3 regions of the Brachybacterium vulturis genome follow, and region 1 is predicted to be linked to each of the others. Evidence: predicted binding sites of a transcription regulator. Region 1 holds the regulator's gene; each other region holds the start of a gene.
The links. Region 1 encodes HrcA, which represses chaperone genes, less so after heat shock. Its sites were predicted from a motif close to TTNGCACTCGNNNNNNNCGAGTGCNAA; they were not measured.

Region 1 (6,489 bases):
ACCGGCGCTGGGGCCGCACCTTCACCGCTCAGGGCCGTTGCGGCGCCTACTTCCGCGTCCTCACCGACGGTGAGGTGACCGCGGGCGATGCGATCGAGGTCCTGGCACGCCCCGCCCACGGCGTGACCATCGCGGACGCCTTCCGCGGCCTGACCGCGGAGCAGGCCCGCGCCCTGCTGGACTGGGCAGAGGAGACCGGCACCGTGCTCTACGACTCGCTGGCACAGTCCGCGCTCACGGTGCTGTCCCGGGCGGGGGAGCACCCTGACTTCCCTGCCGCGCTGCGCTCCACCGGCCGCGGGCTCGGACTGGGGATGGGCCTGTGAGCACGGTGCGCCCCGCAGACGGTGACCTGTCGGTCTACATCCACGTCCCCTTCTGCGCCGTGCGCTGCGGGTACTGCGACTTCAACACCTACACCGCCACCGAGCTCGGCGGTGGCGGGTCCCAGGCGGAGTACGCGCACAACGCCATGACCGAGATGGACCTGACCCTCGCCGCGGACCGCGCGGCCGGCTACGACTACCGGCAGGTCTCCACCGTGTTCTTCGGCGGCGGCACCCCCACGCTGCTGCCTGCGGACGATCTGGTCGCGATGCTCGAGCACCTGCGCACCCTGCTCCCGCTCGCGGACGACGCCGAGGTCACCACCGAGGCGAACCCCGACTCGGTGACCCGCGCCTCGCTCTCCCGGCTCGCCGCCGGCGGCATCACCCGAGTCTCCTTCGGCATGCAGTCCGCCGTGCCCTCGGTGCTCGCCACCCTGGACCGCACCCACGACCCCGAGAAGGTGCCGCAGGCCGTGGCCTGGGCGCGCGAGGCCGGCCTGGATGTCAGCCTCGACCTCATCTACGGCACCCCGGGCGAGACGATCGCCGACGTCGAGACGTCCGTGACGTCGGCGCTGGCCTGCGGAGTCGACCACATGTCCGCGTACTCGCTGATCATCGAGGGCAACACGGCGATGGCCCGGCAGCTGCGCCGCGGCGAGCTCACGGCCCCCGATCCCGACGACATGGCCGACAAGTACGAGCTCGTCGACGATCTCGCGAGGGCCGACGGGCTGTCCTGGTACGAGGTCTCCAACTGGTCCCGCACCCCGGCCCAGCGCTCCCGCCACAACCTCGCCTACTGGCGCGGCACCGACTGGTGGGGGATCGGACCCGGCGCCCACCGCCACCGCGACGGACTGCGTGCCTGGAACGTGAAGCACCCCAGCCGCTACGCGAGGATGCTCGCCGCGGGGGAGATGCCGGTGGCGGACTCCGAGCAGGTCACCGCCGAGGACCGGCTGGTCGAGCGGATCATGCTCGAGCTGCGGATCGCCGACGGCCTCGCCGTCGAGGTGGTCCCGGTCGACCGCCGGCGGATGCTCGCCGTGCACCGCGACCGCGGGCACCTCGAGCCCGCCGCCCTCGAGGCCGGCCGGGCGGTGCTGACCCGCAGCGGGCGTCTGCTGGCCGACGCGGTGATCCGGGACCTGGTGCCCTGACGGCTCGGGGCAGACTGGGACCATGACCGCTGCTGCGAAGCCTGCCACGATCGACGAGTACATCGCGCGGCTCGATGAGCCTGCCGCTGCGCGGATGCGGGAGCTGCGGGCCGTGGCCCGGGAGACCGTGCCCGAGGCGGACGAGGCCATGAAGTGGGGCGCCCCGGCCTTCGTGCATCCGCGGGGCACCATCCTGTTCGTCTGCAGTGCGCACCGTCGCCACGCGAACGTCACGTTCACCCCCAGCACGCGCGAGGCCTTCGCCGAGGAGCTGGCCGCCTTCGAGACGGGCAAGGGGAGCGTCAAGCTGCCCTATGTCGCCCCGGTGCCGGTGCCGCTGCTGCGCCGTATGATCACCCATCGCCTGCGCGAGTTCGAGGACGAGGGCGTGAACTGGATGTGAGAACGCCCCCGAGATCGGCGAGCGATCTCAGGGGCGTGCACGGTCAGCGGGCGGCGGAGGCCGCGACGCTCACTTCACCAGACGGAGGTTGACCGGGTAGTTCCAGTACTCGCCCCGGTTCGCCTTGACCGCGCCGATGATCGAGAACACCAGCTGCACCAGGGCCGGCAGACCGACCAGCGGGTACAGGATCGTGGCGATCCCGAAGGTGAAGATGGTCAGGATGGTGATCACGATGGTCAGGACGATCTGGGCGGCGAACACCGCGATCGCACCGTTCAGCGCCTCGGCGGAGTGGAAGCGCACGAAGCGGTCCCGGTCCTTGTACATCAGGTAGACGACCAGCGGGCCCACCCAGCCGAGGAAGCCCCAGCTGACCACGTGCCCGACGGCGACCGCGGCCTGGGCGATCGTCGCCCACAGGCGCGAGTCCGACTGGCTCACGGCCTGCCCGGTCAGCGGCCCGTCGTAGATCCCCGGGGTGCCGGCCGGCGGCAGGTTCTCGCCCTGCGCTGCCGGCCCGGAGCCGTAGGGTGCCTGCTGGCCATGGGGTGCCTGCTGGGCGTGCGGAGCCGGTGCGGCGTACGGAGCCTGCCCGCCCGGGGACGGCTGCTGCGCCGGAGCCTGCGGTGCCGGCTGCGAGGCCGGGGCGGCGTCGATGTCCAGGGGGTGGTTCCTCGCGGCGTCGGCGTCGGCGTCGTAGGCGTAGGGATCGTGCGGATGGAGGTTCGGATCGGAGGTCGGAGCGCCCTGCTCCGCCTGCGGGGGCCGCGGGGCGTCCGGACCGCCGGGCTCGGCGGCATACGGATCGTGGGGGTGCGGTGTCTGGCTCATGATTCCTTCTTCGTCACGGGCCGGCAGGGAGCCGGCGGCGGGCTGATGGATCCAGCCTAGAGAGCATCCGCGGCGTCGTCACCGTGGCGAACCGCCGGATCGTGTGGGGGATAGCCCCCAGACAGGGGGCCTGCGACGGTCAGGACGGGTCGACGGTCAGGACGGGTCGACGGTCACGAAGTCGATGAGCTCCTCGATGCGGCCCGAGAGGGTCGGCTCGACGTCCGCATAGGAGCGCACGGTCGACAGGATCCGCTTCCAGCCCAGGCCGATGTCGGCCTTGTCGGCGCGCGGCCAGCCGAGCGCCGCGAGGGAGCCGACCTTGATGTCCGTGCCCTTGGGGACGTGCGGCCACTCGCGCAGACCCACCCGCGCGGGCTTGACCGCCTGCCACACGTCGACGTAGGGGTGGCCGAGCACGGTGACGTTGCCGCGGGCCCCCGGCAGAGCCCTCACCTCGGCGGCGATGCGGGACTCCTTCGAGCCCTTCACCAGGTGATCCACGAGGATCCCGAGCCGTCGATCCGGCGCGGGGCCGAACTCGCGCACTCGCTCGGCGAGGTTGTCCGCGCCCTCGAGCTGCTCGACGACGATCCCCTCGATGCGCAGGTCATGGCCCCAGACCTTCTGCACCAGTTCGGCGTCATGGGTGCCCTCGACCCAGATCCGGGAGGCGCGCGCGGTGCGGGCCTGCGCGCCCTCGACGTAGACCGAGCCCGAGGCCGAGCGCCGGCGCACCGGGCCGGTCGGGGCCGCGGCGAGGGGGCGGTGGAGCACCACGGGCTTCCCGTCGATCATGAATCCGGGTCCGAGCGGGAACGTGCGGCGCGTGCCGCGGCCGTTCTCGAGCTCGACCACCAGCTCGCCCGCGATCTTCTCGACCCGGGTGATGGCACCGGTGAAACCGGTCGAGGCCTCCTCGACGACCAGGTCCCGTCGAGCGGGGACCTCCTGGGCGACGGGACGGCGACGATGGTGGGCGGGGGGACCGGCGGACAGCACGTCGCGGCCGTACCGGTCGGGGAAGTTCGCAGGCACGCGCGACACCGTACACCCGTGGCGAACGCCTCCCTGCGCAGCGCGCCGGGGCGGCGTACGATTGGCACTTGGCACGGCAGAGTGCCAGTCTGGACCGGCCACGTTTCCGGACACCGACCGTACCGGACACGCATCCGCCCCGACCATGAGACGACAGCACGCAGCGCAGGAGGTGAGGGAGACGGAGGACCGCAAGCTCCATATCCTCGGCGCGATCGTCGAGGACTACGTCGCCACCCGCGAGCCCGTCGGCTCCAAGTCGCTGCTGGAGCGGCACGAGCTCGGCGTGTCCGCCGCGACCGTGCGCAACGACATGTCGCTGCTGGAGGAGGAGGGGCTGATCCATCAGCCCCACACCTCCGCCGGCAGGGTCCCCACCGACAAGGGCTACCGCGCCTTCGTCGACCACGTGGCCACCATCAAGCCGCTGTCGGCCCCCGAGCGTCGGGCGATCCGTGCCCTGCTCGAGGACGCCGGCGACGTCGAGGACCTGCTGGCCCGCACCGTGCGTCTGCTCGCACAGCTCACACAGCAGGTCGCCATGGTGCAGTACCCCGCGCGCCGGCAGGCGAGGATCCGCCACGTCGAACTGGTCAAGGTGGCCGACTCCCTGCTCCTGGTGGTGCTGATCCTGGAGTCCGGGCGGGTGGACCAGCGCACCGTCCCGGTCATGGCGGGCAGGCCGGCGGAGTACTACGCGGTCCTGCGCGACCATCTGAACCGGGTCGTCGCTGGCCGGGAGGTCACCGATCTCACGGTGCCGCTGGGCGAGTACCTCGAGTCGCTGTCGCCGCCCGAGCGCGCGGCCGCCGCCGAGGTGGCCGAGAGCCTCGTGGCCCTGGCCGCGAACCGCGCCGAGGACCGCATCATGATGGCCGGCACCTCGAACATCGCCCGCTCCGCGCAGGACTTCGCCCGCGATGTCGAACCGCTGCTGGACGTGCTCGAGGAGCAGCTGGTGCTGCTGCGCCTGTTCACCGCGATGCACGTCTCCCCGGGGGCCGTCGAGGTGCGCATCGGCTCGGAGCTCGAGGACCGTGCCCTGCACTCCACCGCCGTGGTCGGCGCCGGCTACGGGGCGGGATCCCATCTGGCGATCCTCGGCCCCCGCCGGATGGACTACGTCACCGGCATCTCCACGGTCCAGGCCATCGCCCGCTACGTCTCCCGCTACCTCGAATAGGAGCGCCGTGGGTCCACCGGGCCCGCCCCGCTCGACCCCTGTCTCCGCCCGCCGCTCGCTGCGGCCCGGCCACCCCGACTCCCTGCGAAGGAATCCACCCCTGTGAACGAGGACTACTACGACCTGCTCGGCGTCTCCCGCGAGGCATCGACCGACGAGATCAAGAAGGCGTACCGCAAGCTCGCCCGCACCCTGCATCCGGACGTGAACCCGGATCCGGAGGCCGCCGAGAAGTTCAAACGGGTCTCCCAGGCCTACGAGACCCTCGCCAATGCGGACAAGCGCCGTCAGTACGACATGGGCGGCGGCCCGGGCATGGGCGGATTCCCCGGCGGCGGCGGGGCCGGTTTCGACTTCAACGACATCTTCGACATGTTCGCCGGCGCCTCCGGGATGCGCGGCCGCAGCCAGGGCCCCGTGCCGCGCCAGCGCCGCGGCGGGGATGTGCTGCGCCGGGTCCGGATCGAGCTGCGCGACGTCGTCTTCGGCACCGAGGAGGAGGTCACCTTCCGCACCGCCGTGCTGTGCGAGCGCTGCTCCGGCTCCTGCTGCGAGCCGGGCACCAGCCCCACGCGCTGCACCGCCTGCTCCGGCTCGGGCCATGTGCAGCGGGTCGCCCAGTCGCTGCTGGGCCAGATGGTCACCATGGCGCCGTGCCCCACCTGCGACGGCCACGGCGACGTCATCGAGAGCCCCTGCACCGAGTGCTCCGGCCACGGCCGCACCGCCACCGAGCGCAGCGTGACCGTCCGCATCCCCTCCGGCGTGGAGAACGGCACCCGCATCCAGCTGCGCGGCGAGGGCGAGACCGGCGAGGCCGGCGGTCCCTCGGGCGATCTCTTCGTCGAGCTCACCGTCACCGACCATGAGATGTTCGATCGCCACGGCGACGATCTGGTGACCACCATCGCGGTGCCCATGACCACCGCCGCGCTCGGCGCCACCATCCCGTTGGACACCTTCGACGGCGAGCAGGAGCTGGACGTGCGCCCCGGCTCCCAGCCCGGCGAGGAGATCACCCTCAAGGGGCTCGGTGTGACGCCGCTGCGCCGTGAGCGGCGCGGCGACATCCGCGTGGTGCTCGATGTGGACGTGCCCTCCTCGCTCACCGACGAGGAGCGGGACCTGCTGGAGCAGCTGGCCGCGCTGCGCGGGGACGAGACCACCCGCCGCTCCAAGGGGCAGCGGGGACCGTTCGCGAAGCTCCGCGAGCGCCTGCGCGAGTTCTGAGCCCGACCTGCATCTGAGACGACCGGAGAGCACCTGATGCCCACCACGCCGCCGGGCTTCCTCATCCTCGATGAGGCGCTGGCCTCCGCCGTCGCCGGTGACTCGCTGGAGCTGGCGGGCGATGAGGGCCGCCATGCCGCGAAGGTCGCCCGGATCGGGGTGGGGGAGCAGGTGCTGCTCACCGATGCCCCGGGCCGTCAGGTCCTCGCCGAGGTGACCGCCGCTCGCAAGGAGGCGCTGGACCTGCGCCTGCTCGCGGATCCCACGCCCGCCGTGCAGCGCCTGCCGCGCCTCACCCTGGTGCAGGCC
Region 2 (6,489 bases), 1.2 Mb from region 1:
CTTCGGCCTGATCGTCGGCGTGCTGCTGCTGCGCAACGCGGTCGCGGAGGGCGAGTTCGGCAGGCCTCTCGCTGTGCGCTTCTCCGTCGCCGTGGTGCTCGCCAATGCCCTGGCCTGGCTGGTGGTCGCGCCGCTGGGTGACGTGCTGTTCTACTCCGAGCCGGCGAACAAGGTGTGGGTGCAGGGCTCTCTCGCCTTCGTATCCAACTCGATCACCGCCGTCGTGCTCGGCCTGCTGGTGCTCTCCCTCTACGCCCGCACCCGCACCAGGACCGGTTCGCTGAGCCACGACCGGTGATGGCTTCCGCCTCTCGCAGCTCGCGGGGCGACCCGCTCATCGAGCTGTCCGGATACTCGTTCCAGTACCGGGCGCAGTCCGCGCCGACCCTTCACGACATCGACCTGCTGGTGCGCCGGGGGGAGAAGATCGCGATCGTCGGTGCCTCCGGCTCCGGGAAGTCGACGCTGATCAGTGCGATCAACGGCCTGATCCCCCACCACCATCGCGGCACCGCGCACGGCACTCTCCGGGTGCTCGGGAAGGACCCGGCGCAGGTGCAGCTGGTGGAGACCGCGAGCGCAGTGGGCACCGTGCTGCAGGACAGCAACAGCCAGTTCGTGGGACTGACGGTCGCGGAGGACATCGCCTTCAGCCTCGAGAATCAGCAGGTGCCCCACGGTGAGATGCCCGCCCGGATCACCCGCGCCGCCGAGCTCGCCGGGATCGACGATCACCTCACACAGTCCCCGCACGACCTCTCCGGCGGGCAGAAGCAGCGGGTGGCGATCGCCGGAGTGCTGGTCGACGACGTCGAGGTGCTGCTGCTGGACGAGCCGCTCGCGAACCTCGATCCTGCGACCGGGCGCGCTACGGTCCAGCTCCTGGATGCGCTGCACCGCGACCATGACCGGACGATCCTGATCGTCGAGCATCGCCTCGAGGAGGTGCTGCATCACGACGTGGACCGGATCGTGCTGATGGACGAGGGTCGCATCGTGGCGGATGCCGCTCCGGACGAGATCATCGCCTCCGGCCTCCTCGAACAGCACGGGATCCGGCCCCCGTTGCACGTCGCCGCCCTGCGCTACGCCGGCACCCCTGTGCAGGCCCGGCAACGTCCCTCCCGCAGCATGGACATCGCCCTGACCCCTCAGCAGATCGAAGCGGTCCGAGCCTGGGTCGGGAGCCCTGCGAGCGAGGGGACGGAGGCGGACGCGGGGCTCCCGGCCCCGTCGCCTGCGCCTGCACTCGAGCTGAGCTCGGTGCGCAGCGAGCTCCTCGTCGGCCCCGCACGCACCGCCCTCGTCCTGGACGGGATCGACGCGCGGGTCGAGCAGGGCGAGATGATCGGGGTCCTCGGCTCCAACGGGGCCGGCAAGTCGACCCTCGCCCGGGTGATCTGCGGGTTCGAGAAAGCGACGGGTGGAACGGTGCGGATCGGCGGCGTCGACGCCTCCGGGTGGAGCCTCGCCGAGCGCGGTGAGCGGGTCGGTTTCGTGCTCCAGGAGCCGGGGCAGATGCTCTCCCAACCCCGGGTGATCGATGAGATCACGCTGGGACTGCGCGTTCGCGGCATTGCGGAGGAGGAGCGCGAGCAGCGCCTCGCCTCTGTGCTCGAGGTGTGCGGGCTGCGCCCCTTCCGCTCCTGGCCGCTCTCCGCCCTCAGCCACGGGCAGAAGAAGCGGGTCAGCATCGCCTCCGTCCTCGCCCTCGAGCCCGAGGTGCTGCTCCTGGACGAGCCCACCGCCGGGCAGGATTTCGCCCACTACACGGAGTTCATGGAGTTCCTTCGCCAGGTCAACGGCTCCGGCACCACGGTCGTGCTCATCACCCATGACATGCACCTCGCCCTCGAGTACACCGATCGGGTGCTGGTCCTCTCCGGTGGGATGCTGCTCGCTGACGCCGACCCGGCCGTCGTGCTCACCGATCCCGAGCTCACCCGTCGGGCCGATCTGGTGACCACCGGGCTGTACGATCTCGCGCGGCGCTGCGGCATCACGGATCCCCACGCTCTCGTCCACCGCTTCGTCGCAGCGGACCGGCAGTCTCGCCGGACACCGGAGGAGTCCCGATGACCACCCCCGTCCTCGGATACATCGATCGGCCCGGCCCGCTGCACGCCCTCTCCGGGGTCTCGAAGCTGGTGCTCGTGCTCGGCGTGGTGCTGGGTGCGATGATCGGTTTCGACGTGCGCTATCTCGCCGTGGTGTCTCTCGGCTCGCTCGTGCTGTGGGGACTGTCCCGGGTGCGGCCGCGGGACCTCGCGGTGGTGCTGTGGCTGATCCTCGTCTTCATGATCCTGAACAACATCGGGATCTTTCTGTTCGCTCCCGGCTACGGCAGCGAACTGTTCGGCACCCGGCACCTGCTGCTGGACGGCCCGTGGCACTGGGACGTCACCGTCGAACAGCTCTTCTACCAGCTCGCCGTGACGCTGAAGTACTTCGCCGTCCTGCCCGCCGTGCTGCTGTTCGTGGCCACCACCCGCTCCCCGGAGTTCGCCTCGTCGCTGGCGAGGATCGGGGTGCCGTACCGGATGGCGTACGCCGTCTCGCTCGCGCTGCGCTACATTCCCGACGTACAGCGCGAGTTCCGCACGATCTCCCAGGCACAGCAGGCGCGCGGGCTCGACACCACGCGACGCACCGCGCTCCGCACCCGGGCCCGGAACCTCACCTCGGTGCTGATGCCCCTGCTGCTGGGAACCTTCGACCGCATCGAGGCGGTCTCCGCCGCGATGGAGCTGCGTGGTTTCGGGCGCGGGAAGGGCCGCACCTGGCTGGTGCGCTCGTCGCTCCGCGGCGCGGACCTTCTGCTGATGGTGATCGCAGCGACGCTGGTGATGGTGCCGATCGTGCTGCTGATGCTCAACGGCGGGCGATTCTGGAATCCCTTCGCCTGAGCCCGTCGCGGCGCTGATCGAGCCGCGCGTCCGCCTCCGCGATGCCCGCCTGCCCGGCTGGGGCCCGGTCCGGATATGCGCGGGCCCCGACCCTCCGGAAGAGGATCGGGGCCCGTCGAGCGCTCGGGTGCGAGCGGCAGGATTCAGCCGTGAGGCTGGATCACATCATGCCGCCCATGCCGCCCATTCCGCCCATGCCGCCCATGTCGTCGCCACCGCCGGCCGGAGCGGGCTCCGGCTTGTCGGCCACGACGGCCTCGGTGGTGAGGAACAGGCCCGCGATCGACGCCGCGTTCTGCAGCGCGGAGCGGGTGACCTTGACCGGGTCGATGATCCCGGCGGCGACCAGGTCCTCGTACCCGCCGGTCGCGGCGTTCAGGCCCTGACCGACGGGCAGGCCCTTGACCTTCTCCGCCACGACGCCGCCCTCGAGACCGGCGTTGACCGCGATCTGCTTGAGCGGGGCCTCGACGGCGACCTTGACGATGTTCACACCGGTGGCCTCGTCACCCTCGAGGATGAGCTTGCCGAAGGTGTCGGCACCGGCCTGCAGCAGCGCGACGCCGCCACCGGCGACGACGCCCTCGTCCACGGCGGCCTTGGCGTTGCGCACGGCATCCTCGATGCGGTGCTTGCGCTCCTTGAGCTCCACCTCGGTGGCCGCGCCGGCCTTGATGACGGCCACGCCGCCGGCCAGCTTCGCGAGGCGCTCCTGGAGCTTCTCGCGATCGTAGTCCGAGTCGGAGTTCTCGATCTCGGTGCGGATCTGGGACACGCGAGCGGCGATGCGCTCGGCGTCGCCGGTGCCCTCGACCAGGGTGGTCTCGTCCTTGGTGACGACGATCTTGCGCGCCTGGCCCAGCAGCTCGAGACCAGCGGTCTCCAGCTTGAGGCCGACCTCCTCGGAGATGACCTGGCCGCCGGTGAGGATCGCCATGTCCTCGAGCATCGCCTTGCGACGGTCGCCGAAGCCGGGGGCCTTGACGGCCACGGACTTGAAGGAGCCCTTGAGCTTGTTGACGACGAGGACCGCGAGAGCCTCGCCCTCGACGTCCTCGGCGATGATCGCCAGCGGCTTGCCGGACTGGATGACCTTCTCCAGCAGCGGCAGCAGATCCTTGACGGAGGAGACCTTGGAGGACAGCAGGAGGATGTAGGGATCCTCGAGCACGGTCTCCTGACGGTCGGCGTCGGTGACGAAGTAGGGCGAGATGAAGCCCTTGTCGAACCGCATGCCCTCGGTGAGCTCCAGCTCGAGGCCCATGGTGTTGGACTCCTCGACCGTGATCACGCCCTCCTTGCCGACCTTGTCCAGGGCCTCGGCGATGAGCTCGCCGATGGCCGGGTCGGCCGCCGAGATGGCGGCGGTGGCAGCGATCTGCTCCTTGGTCTCGATCGGGTGCGCCTGCGCGAGCAGGGTCTCCGAGACCGCGGCCACGGCCTGGTCGATGCCGCGCTTGAGCGCGATCGGGTTGGCACCGGCGGCGACGTTGCGCAGGCCCTCCTTGACCAGGGCCTGAGCGAGGACGGTGGCGGTGGTGGTGCCGTCGCCCGCGATGTCGTCGGTCTTCTTGGCGACCTCCTTCACCAGCTCGGCGCCGATCTTCTCGTAGGGATCGTCGAGTTCGATCTCCTTGGCGATCGACACGCCGTCGTTGGTGATGGTGGGTGCGCCCCAGGACTTCTCGAGCACGACGTTGCGGCCCTTGGGGCCGAGGGTGACCTTGACGGCGTCGGCGAGCTGGTTCATTCCCCGCTCGAGACCGCGCCGGGCCTCCTCGTCGTAAGAGATGAGCTTGGCCATGATGGAATCTCTCCCGTGTGGTGTGGTGTCCACCCGGCCCTGTGCCCGCGACGGACGAGCGCCACCACCGTGTTCATGTCCCACGGTGACGACACCCTCACGGGGCCGGAATGTTCGTGGTCGGCGAGGCGGCGGACCGCCGGCCGATCATGCCATCGGGAGCGTGAGCGCGGCGCGCAGGGCGCTGTCACTCTCGTTGCCCGAGTGCCAGCTCATCATAAGCACTCGGAGGCCGAGAGTGCTAACTCTGCGCTCCGGGCGGACAGCCGCGAGGCGCTCAGCCCTCGTCGCCGCCCTCGTCGCCCTCACCGGGCATCTCGACCGCCAGGTACGTCACCGGGGCGCTGTACTCGTCGCTCTGGCGGGCCTCACCGGCACCGACCTCCGCGGCGAGGGCCTGTGCGGTCTCCGCATCCTCCTCGTCGCGGTAGAAGACCACCGGCTCCTCCTGGAAGTTGTCCGCCGTGGCGACGCTCACATCTTCCCAGCCGTCGTCCTCGAGGGTGTCCCGCCAGGTGCCGGCCAGACCGCCCTGCCCGCCGGCATTGACCACGAGCAGCGGGGTGGACTTGTCGGCCTCCGGGGCCGGCTCCTCCGTGGGCTCGCCCTCAGCCTCCTCGGAGGAGGTCTCGGCCGCCTCGCTCTCGGAGGCGGCAGCGGTGGGGTCATCGGCGCGATCGTCGCCGTTGCCCCCCATGCTCCCGATGAAGAAGAGCAGCACCACCAGCAGCACCACCGCGGCGCCGATGATGATGATGTACAGCAGGTTCTCCCGCCAGAAGGGCAGCTCGGCGCGGTGGGCGCCGTGGAAGGACACGGCGTCCGCCTCATCGTCGAATCGGTCCGGGGGGTACGGATACTGGGAATCAGCCACGGGCCCATTAAACCTGCTCGGCAGGATCTGGGTGGAGAGCACACGCCCAGGAACCGGGTGCTCAGGCCACGCGGTGCTCCCCGCCGGCCGTCGAGCCGCCGGATCCGGAGGTGCGGCGACCGCGCAGCCGGTGCACCAGGGACGGGGCGGCGCGCAGCGCGGCCGGCTCGTCGAGCAGGGCGTTCAGCCGCACGTAGTAGGCGACCTTGGAGATGCCGACCTCCTCGCGGATGGCGCGTTCCTTGGCACCGACGTAGCGGAAGGTGCGGCCCTCCAGGGCGAGGATCAGGCGGTCGCGCTCGCTGAGGTCGCCCGGCGCGGCGACGCCCGGGCGCTCGGTCGCTCCTGCGGGCGCCTCCTCGCGCGGGGCGCGGGCAGCGGAGGAGTCAGGACCGAGGGGCATGCCTCGAGGGTACGGGGGCCCGGAGCCGCCCCGTCCGCGGCGCGCCGCCCCTCGGGCGCCGCGGGGAGCCGGGTCACGCACGGGAGCGGGGAGCGGGGAGCTCGGCGCGGAGGGACGTCGGCGCGGGTGGAAGACTGAGGCCATGCCGCACCTGCCGACCGAGACTCTCGCCGCCGACTGGGCCCGGGCCCTGGCCCCCGTCGGGGACCGCCTCGCCGGGGTCGAGGAGTTCCTCCGCGCGGAGGCTGCGGCGGGGCGGGGCTGCCTGCCCGCTCGTGAGCAGGTGCTGCGTGCATTCTCCCGCCCGCTCTCCGAGGTGCGGGTGCTGATCGTCGGCCAGGACCCCTATCCCACCCCCGGCCACCCGATCGGGCTCTCCTTCGCGGTGGAGCGCGACGTGCGCCCGCTCCCCCGCTCGCTCGGCAACATCTTCACCGAGCTCGAGAGCGACCTCGGCATCCCCCGCGCCGCGCACGGGGACCTCAGCGCCTGGCAGGACCAG
Region 3 (6,489 bases), 1.1 Mb from region 1:
GCGGACGGGCGCGCTCGCTGCGGCGGCCAATAGAGGTCCTCACCCAGGATCGGTGCGCCGCGGGCAGCGAGCTGGGCGCGCAGCTGATGGGTGCGGCCGGTGCGCGGCCGCAGGCGGATCCGCAGCATGCCGGCGGCGTCCGCCGCGAGCACCTCGAGCTCCGTCTCGGCGTTCGGCTCCCCGGCCAGCACCTGCGTGGTCAGCGCACCGCGCTGTGTGACCAGCCGGTCCCGCAGCAGGCACCGCTGGCCCGGGCACCGCGGCAGCGACGAGGACGGTGCGGGGGCCACGACGGCCTCGTAGGCCTTGTCCACCTCCCGACGGGCGAACAGCTGCTGGTAGGCGGAACGCTCCTCGGCACGGATGCCGAAGGCGAGCACTCCGGCCGTGCGCCGGTCCAGCCGGTGCAGCGGCACCAGGCTCTGGATCCCGGTGGCGCGGCGCAGTCGCACCAGCGCGCTGGCGAGGATGTGCGCACCGCGGGGCATGGTGGCGATGTCGTGCGGCTTGTCGATCACCAGCAGGTGCTCGTCCCGATGCAGAACGGCGAGTTCGACCTCGGGGACCTCCTCGGGGCGCAGCTCCCGATGGAACCACAGCTCCGCCCCCGGCACGGCCGGGTCCTCGGCGGCCCAGGAGCGCCCCTCGGCATCGACGATCTCCCCGGCGGCGAAGCGTTCCGACAGCGGCGTCGCAGCGGGGTCGGCGAGGGCGGGGAAGCGTTCCCGCAACAGCTCGAGCGCCCCGCGCCCGGCCGGGGTGTCCTGGGGGACCCGCCAGCGCACGGCGTCCAGGCCCTCGCGCTGCGGCAGCGGCGCCGGGCGCCGTCGCGCACGCCGCCGGGCAGCGCGTCCGGGACGCGGCTCCGGCGGTCCGTCGGAGCCGGTGGGTCGGCGGTTCACAGCCCCCACACGATGAAGGTGAGCAGGTTGTGGCCGATGTAGAAGAGGATCAGTGCCACCAGCAGCGGGTTGGGGTGGCGGTCCACGAAGCTCATCGCCTGGGGCGCCTGCTCCCGCAGCTCGACGTGGCTGATCGCGTCGATGTGCTCGATGCGCACCCCGGCCTCCCGCGCCCGGTGCAGCGTCATCTCCTGGGCGCGCGGTCCGAAGAACCGGCTCGAGACGGCGAGGATCCGCCGGCCCGCGGAGTCCATCACGTACACGCCGTCGTAGGCGGTCTCGGGAGCGTCGAGCGCCTCGGCGGCGGGGGAGCCGCGGTCGATGTCCCGGGCGGCGATGACCAGCCCCACGTCCTGCCATCGGGCGGTGCGGGTGCGGCGGAACAGGCTCCGCAGCACGAAGCCGTCCTCATCGATGTGGAGCCAGGAGGTGAGCACCCGCAGGCACACCACCGTCACCGCGATCGCGATCAGCACCCAGATGAGCAGCGGGAGGGTGAACACCAGATCGTGCATCAGCGCCGGCTCGCGCCAGAGCCTCTGACCGACGAAGCTGATGATCACCAGGAACTCGAGCACCACCAGGAAGACGACCCCCACCACCAGGGTGCCGATCACCACGGACGCGGGCGGTCCGAAGGTGCGAGTGGGCAGATCCCCGTCCTGGGCCGGGGAGGCGGCATCGGGCGTGCTGATCACCACTGCTCCTCCCGCCGTCGATGTGATGTGACTCAGCCCATCCTAGGCCGAGGGGCGAGCACCCCGAGGTGACGCGCCGGGGCGCGGACGATGCGGCGCGCCGAGCGCGTCCGGTATCGATGCCCGCGCCTCCGGGATGACGACGGGGCGGGAGGCAGGGGTCTCCCCATGCCGCCCGCCCCGGACGATGCGAGCCGGCTCAGCGCAGTGCCGAGCGACGGCTCACGACCTCACTCCTGCTCCTCGTCCTGCTTCTCGATGACGAGGGTCTCGGTGGTCAGCACCATTCCGGCGATCGAGGCCGCGTTCCGCAGAGCGGAGCGGGTGACCTTGACCGGGTCGATGATGCCCGCGGAGACGAGGTCGACGTACTCGCCGGTCGCGGCGTTCAGACCGGTGCCGGTCTGAGCCTCCTTGACCTTCTCGACGACGACGTAGCCCTCGAGCCCCGCGTTCTCGGCGATCCAGCGCAGCGGCTCGACGACCGCACGGGCCACGGCGCGCACGCCCACGGCCTCGTCGCCCTCGAGCCCGAGACCGTCCGCGAGGACGGCGGAGGCCTGGACGATGGCGCTTCCGCCACCGGCCACGATGCCCTCCTCGATGGCAGCGCGGGTCGCGGAGACCGCGTCCTCGATGCGCATCTTCTTCTCCTTGAGCTCCACCTCGGTGTGAGCTCCGACCTTGATCACGGAGACGCCGCCGGCCAGCTTCGCGAGGCGCTCCTGGAGCTTCTCGCGATCCCAGTCCGAATCGGTGTTCTCGATCTCGGCGCGGATCTGCGCGACGCGATCGTCCACCGCCTGCGCATCACCGGCGCCACCCACGATGGTGGTGGAGTCCTTGGTGATGACGACGCGGCCGGCCTGGCCGAGCACCTCGGTGCCGACGGTCTTGAGGTCCAGACCGAGGTCGGAGGTGACGACCTGGGCCCCGGTGAGCACCGCGATGTCCTGGAGCATCGCCTTGCGGCGATCACCGAAGGCGGGTGCCTTGACCGCAGCACCCTTGAAGGTGCCGCGGATCTTGTTGACGACCAGCGTGGACAGTGCCTCGCCGTCGACGTCCTCCGCGATGATGAACAGCGGCTTGCCGCCCTCGACGACCTTCTCCAGCAGCGGCAGGATGTCGGCCACGGCCGAGATCTTGCCCTGGTGCAGCAGCACGTTGGCGCCCTCGAGGACGGTCTCCTGGCGGTCCGCGTCGGTGACGAAGTGCGGGGAGATGTAGCCCTTGTCGAACTGCATGCCCTCGGTGAAGTCCAGCTCCATCGCGGTGGTGGAGGACTCCTCCACCGTGATGACGCCGTCCTTGCCGACCTTGTCGAACGCCTCGGCGAGCAGATCGCCGATCTCGCGGTCCTGGCTGGACACCGAGGCGACCGAGGCGATCTGCGCCTTGCCGTCGACCGGGGTGGCGATCTCGCCGAGCTTCTCGGAGAGGGCGTCCACGGCCTTCTCGATGCCGCGCTTCAGCGCTGCCGGAGCAGCCCCGGAGGTGACGTTGCGCAGGCCCTCGTGCACGATGGCCTGGGCGAGGACGGTGGCGGTGGTGGTGCCGTCGCCGGCCACGTCGTTGGTCTTGGTCGCGACCTCCTTCGTGAGCTGCGCGCCGAGGTTCTCGTAGGAGTCCTCGAGCTCGATCTCACGGGCGATGGTCACGCCGTCGTTGGTGATGGTGGGGGCGCCCCACTTCTTGTCCAGGACGACGTTGCGACCCTTGGGGCCGAGCGTCACCTTGACGGTGTTCGCGAGCTTGTCGACACCGCGCTCGAGGGCGCGACGCGCGTCCTCGTTGTACAGGATCTCCTTTGGCATAAGGTTCAGTCCGCTCAGTTCTCGATGATCGCGAGGATGTCACGGGCGCCGAGCACGAGGTACTCGTCGTTGCCGTACTTGAGCTCGGTGCCGCCGTACTTGGAGAAGACGACCTTGTCGCCGACCTTGACGTCCATGGGCACGCGCTCGCCCTTGTCGTCGAAACGGCCGGCGCCGACGGCGACGACCTCGCCCTCCTGGGGCTTCTCCTTCGCGGTGTCCGGGATGACCAGGCCGGAGGCGGTGGTCTGCTCGGCCTCGAGGGGCTTGACGACGACGCGATCCTCGAGGGGCTTGATGGAGACCGACATGCGGCTCACTCCTTCATGAAGAGATGTGACTCTGCGTGAGTTCTTGGGTGGCGGGACCCGTTCCCGATCGTCGTCGCGGTGCCGACCGGGGTAGATCCCTCTGCGGCAGTCTCTGGCACTCTCGGCCGTCGACTGCCAACGGCGCAACTCTAGGACCTCGCTGGCACTCACGCAAGGTGAGTGCTAAATCGCGGCCCCGGCGCCCCTGCCGGCACCGCGCATCCCGGCGTCCTCCCTCCCGGTCGAGGCATCGCCGCTCCCCCGCTCATCGCCCCCCGGACGGTCGAAGAGCACCAGGTCACATACTTTTTGTGAACCGGGCAACTTGTGGACCGCGGACTCGTGACTCCACCCGTGTCCACAGGATAAGAAGGAGTCATCGAGAACGCCGATGCTCCTGCGCACCAGGAGCCCGGCCACTCACCGCACTCCGCACCGAAGGGACCCTGGATCATGACTTTCCTCCGCACTCTCAGCGCCGCGCTCGAGCGCATGTCCGACCGCATGCAGGGCCAGGACGTCGAGCGCCAGCACCTCGGGGGCACCCGTCTCGGCGCGGACTACGCCGCCCTGAGCAAGGCTCGCTCCAGCCAGGGGATCAGTTCCATCGGCATGGGTCGCTGACCGCCGCAGCTCATTCGTCGACGCCCTTGCAGACCCCGTCTGCAGGGGCTTTCGCCTGTCCGGGGCGGCAGTCGCCGATCAGCGGGAGCGGCGCTCGGCTCCGCGCCCCGCCGCAGCGATGATCCGCGCGACCTGGTCGGGGCTGAAGCTGTACACCGGCCGCCCCACCTCCTCGAGCGTGTCCCCCCGGTTCGGGTGCACTGCGCTGAGCACCTGCGGCGGCCCCTCCCCCAGGTCGATCACGCTCACCCCGGACAGCGCCAGGGCCTGCTCGTCGGCGCCCTCCGTGAGGGGGTCGACGACATTGGCGACGCCCGGGGCGACGTGGACCGGGATCCCGGCGATCGACCCGGTCATCGCATGGTGGTAGTGCCCGGCGAGCACGATCCGCACGTCCGTGCCCGCCAGGACCGCGCCGAGCTCTGCGAGCCCGTCGAGATCCAGGGCACGCTGCAACGGCGTCGCGGCGACCAGCGGAGGATGGTGGAGCGCGAGCACCGTCCCGGCCGGCGCGGGCTCGGCCAGCACCGTGCCGAGCCAGTCGCGCTGCTCCGCCTCCAGATGCCCGTACCCCGCGCGCGGGACGCTGGTGTCCAGCAGCACCGCACGGCCCCCTCCTGCCAGCGGGACCACCCGGTCCTGCCGCTCGGCCACGCGCTGCCCGGGGGCGACGCCGTCCCCGTAGACGGAGGAGACGTCGTGATTGCCCATCACCACGGCCAGCGGCGCGCCCCAGGCGGCGGCGAAGGGATCGAGGATCTCGTGCAGCCGACGGTAGCTCTCGAGCGTGCCGTCCTCGGAGGCGTCCCCGGTGTGGACCACGGCGTCGATGTCGCGGAGCCCCTGGAGCCTGGAGAGCACTCCGCGGAGAGCCGCGGCGGTGTCGATGCGGTCGTAGTGGCGGGCAGCGGGGTCGCCGTACACGTGGGTGTCGCTGAGGTGGAGGATGCGCATCAGCCCAGCGCCCCCACCCATTCGGTCCCGCCGTCGTCGAAGACCTGGTGCTTCCAGATCGGCACCCGCTGCTTGACGGTGTCCACCAGGTCGTCGCAGGCGGTGAAGGCCTGCTTGCGGTGCGGGGCGGCGACGGCGCACACCAGGGCCGAGTCCCCGATCACCAGGGGACCGTGGCGGTGGGCGACGGCGACCAGCGTGTCCGGATAGCGGTCGGCGATCTCGCGGGCCACCGCGGTGATGACCTCGCCCGCGCTGGGGTGCGCGGAGTACTCCAATCGCTCCACGCCGCGCCCGCCGTCGTGGTCGCGCACCACGCCGTCGAAGGTGACCACCGCTCCGCAGCGGGGATCGGTGACCGCGGCGATCATCCGCTCCGCAGCGAGCGGCTCCTGGCTGATCTCGGCGCAGCGGGCCCGCTGGGCGGCATCGCCCATCGTGGGGTCCCCCGCGATGCGCAGATCCTGGCCGTCGGCCCCGAAGGGGGTGGCGCCGCGGGTCGGGTCGGGCTGCGTCCGCCCGGTGCTGCCCGCTCCGGCGGCAGGGGTTCCGGTGCCCGTCATGCGTGGTCTCCTCCGTCGCGCTGCTCCAACAGATGGTCCAGCAGCGGGTCGAGCACGGAGATGCCGTCCTCCACACCGCCGCGGGAGCCGGGCAGGTTGACCACGAAGCTGCGCCCGGCCATCCCGGCGAGGCCGCGGCTGAGCAGGGCGGTCGCGATCTTCTGCGCTCCGCGCCGGCGCACCTCCTCGAGGATCCCCGGCATCTCCCGCTCGATCAGGGGCGCGGTCTGCTCCGGGGTGACATCGGTGGGGCTGATCCCGGTGCCTCCGGAGGTGACGATGATGTCGATGCCGTCCCCGAGGGCGGCGGCGAGGGCGCGGCCGACCTCGGGGCCGTCGCTGACCACCTGCTTGTCGACGGCGTCGAGGCCGCGGGCCCGCAGCCACTGCACCAGGTGCGGCCCGGTGCGGTCCTCGTAGCTGCCGTCGGCGGCGCGGGTGGAGGCGATGATGACCCGGGCGGTGCCGCGCAGGGCCGGGATCTGCGCCGGGTCCTCGCGCACGGCGCAGTCCGCGTCGGTGCGTCGGGCCGGGATGTGCTTCATCCTCGCTCCTCCCCTGCCGCCGTGATGTCAGGGGCCGTCTGCGGCGCGCGCGCCTCGGCGTCGGCGCGGGTCCAG

Region 2: groL (chaperonin GroEL) is a predicted target of HrcA. The motif match lies at 4,895-4,921, and genes of this name have one in related genera.
Region 3: groES (co-chaperone GroES) is a predicted target of HrcA. The motif match lies at 3,889-3,915, and genes of this name have one in related genera.

Annotation. Positions count from the first base shown of each region.
Region 1 covers NZ_CP023563.1:2,280,298-2,286,786, forward strand. The annotation lists gene CFK38_RS10205 (MOSC domain-containing protein) at 1-326, shown strand, start outside; gene hemW (radical SAM family heme chaperone HemW) at 323-1,492, shown strand; gene CFK38_RS10215 (iron chaperone) at 1,515-1,895, shown strand; gene CFK38_RS10220 (DUF4870 domain-containing protein) at 1,965-2,729, opposite strand; gene CFK38_RS10225 (DUF3097 domain-containing protein) at 2,886-3,767, opposite strand; gene hrcA (heat-inducible transcriptional repressor HrcA) at 3,913-4,950, shown strand; gene dnaJ (molecular chaperone DnaJ) at 5,053-6,180, shown strand; gene CFK38_RS10240 (16S rRNA (uracil(1498)-N(3))-methyltransferase) at 6,217-6,489, shown strand, end outside.
Region 2 covers NZ_CP023563.1:3,483,163-3,489,651, forward strand. The annotation lists gene CFK38_RS15645 (ECF-type riboflavin transporter substrate-binding protein) at 1-298, shown strand, start outside; gene CFK38_RS15650 (energy-coupling factor transporter ATPase) at 298-2,079, shown strand; gene CFK38_RS15655 (energy-coupling factor transporter transmembrane component T family protein) at 2,076-2,906, shown strand; gene groL (chaperonin GroEL) at 3,067-4,710, opposite strand; gene CFK38_RS15665 (LytR C-terminal domain-containing protein) at 4,988-5,584, opposite strand; gene CFK38_RS15670 (DUF3263 domain-containing protein) at 5,646-5,987, opposite strand; gene CFK38_RS15675 (uracil-DNA glycosylase) at 6,130-6,489, shown strand, end outside.
Region 3 covers NZ_CP023563.1:3,371,081-3,377,569, forward strand. The annotation lists gene CFK38_RS15160 (pseudouridine synthase) at 1-911, opposite strand, end outside; gene CFK38_RS15165 (hypothetical protein) at 899-1,600, opposite strand; gene groL (chaperonin GroEL) at 1,831-3,417, opposite strand; gene groES (co-chaperone GroES) at 3,432-3,728, opposite strand; gene CFK38_RS17220 (hypothetical protein) at 4,182-4,352, shown strand; gene CFK38_RS15185 (metallophosphoesterase family protein) at 4,431-5,306, opposite strand; gene CFK38_RS15190 (molybdenum cofactor biosynthesis protein MoaE) at 5,306-5,869, opposite strand; gene CFK38_RS15195 (MogA/MoaB family molybdenum cofactor biosynthesis protein) at 5,866-6,414, opposite strand; gene moaC (cyclic pyranopterin monophosphate synthase MoaC) at 6,411-6,489, opposite strand, start outside.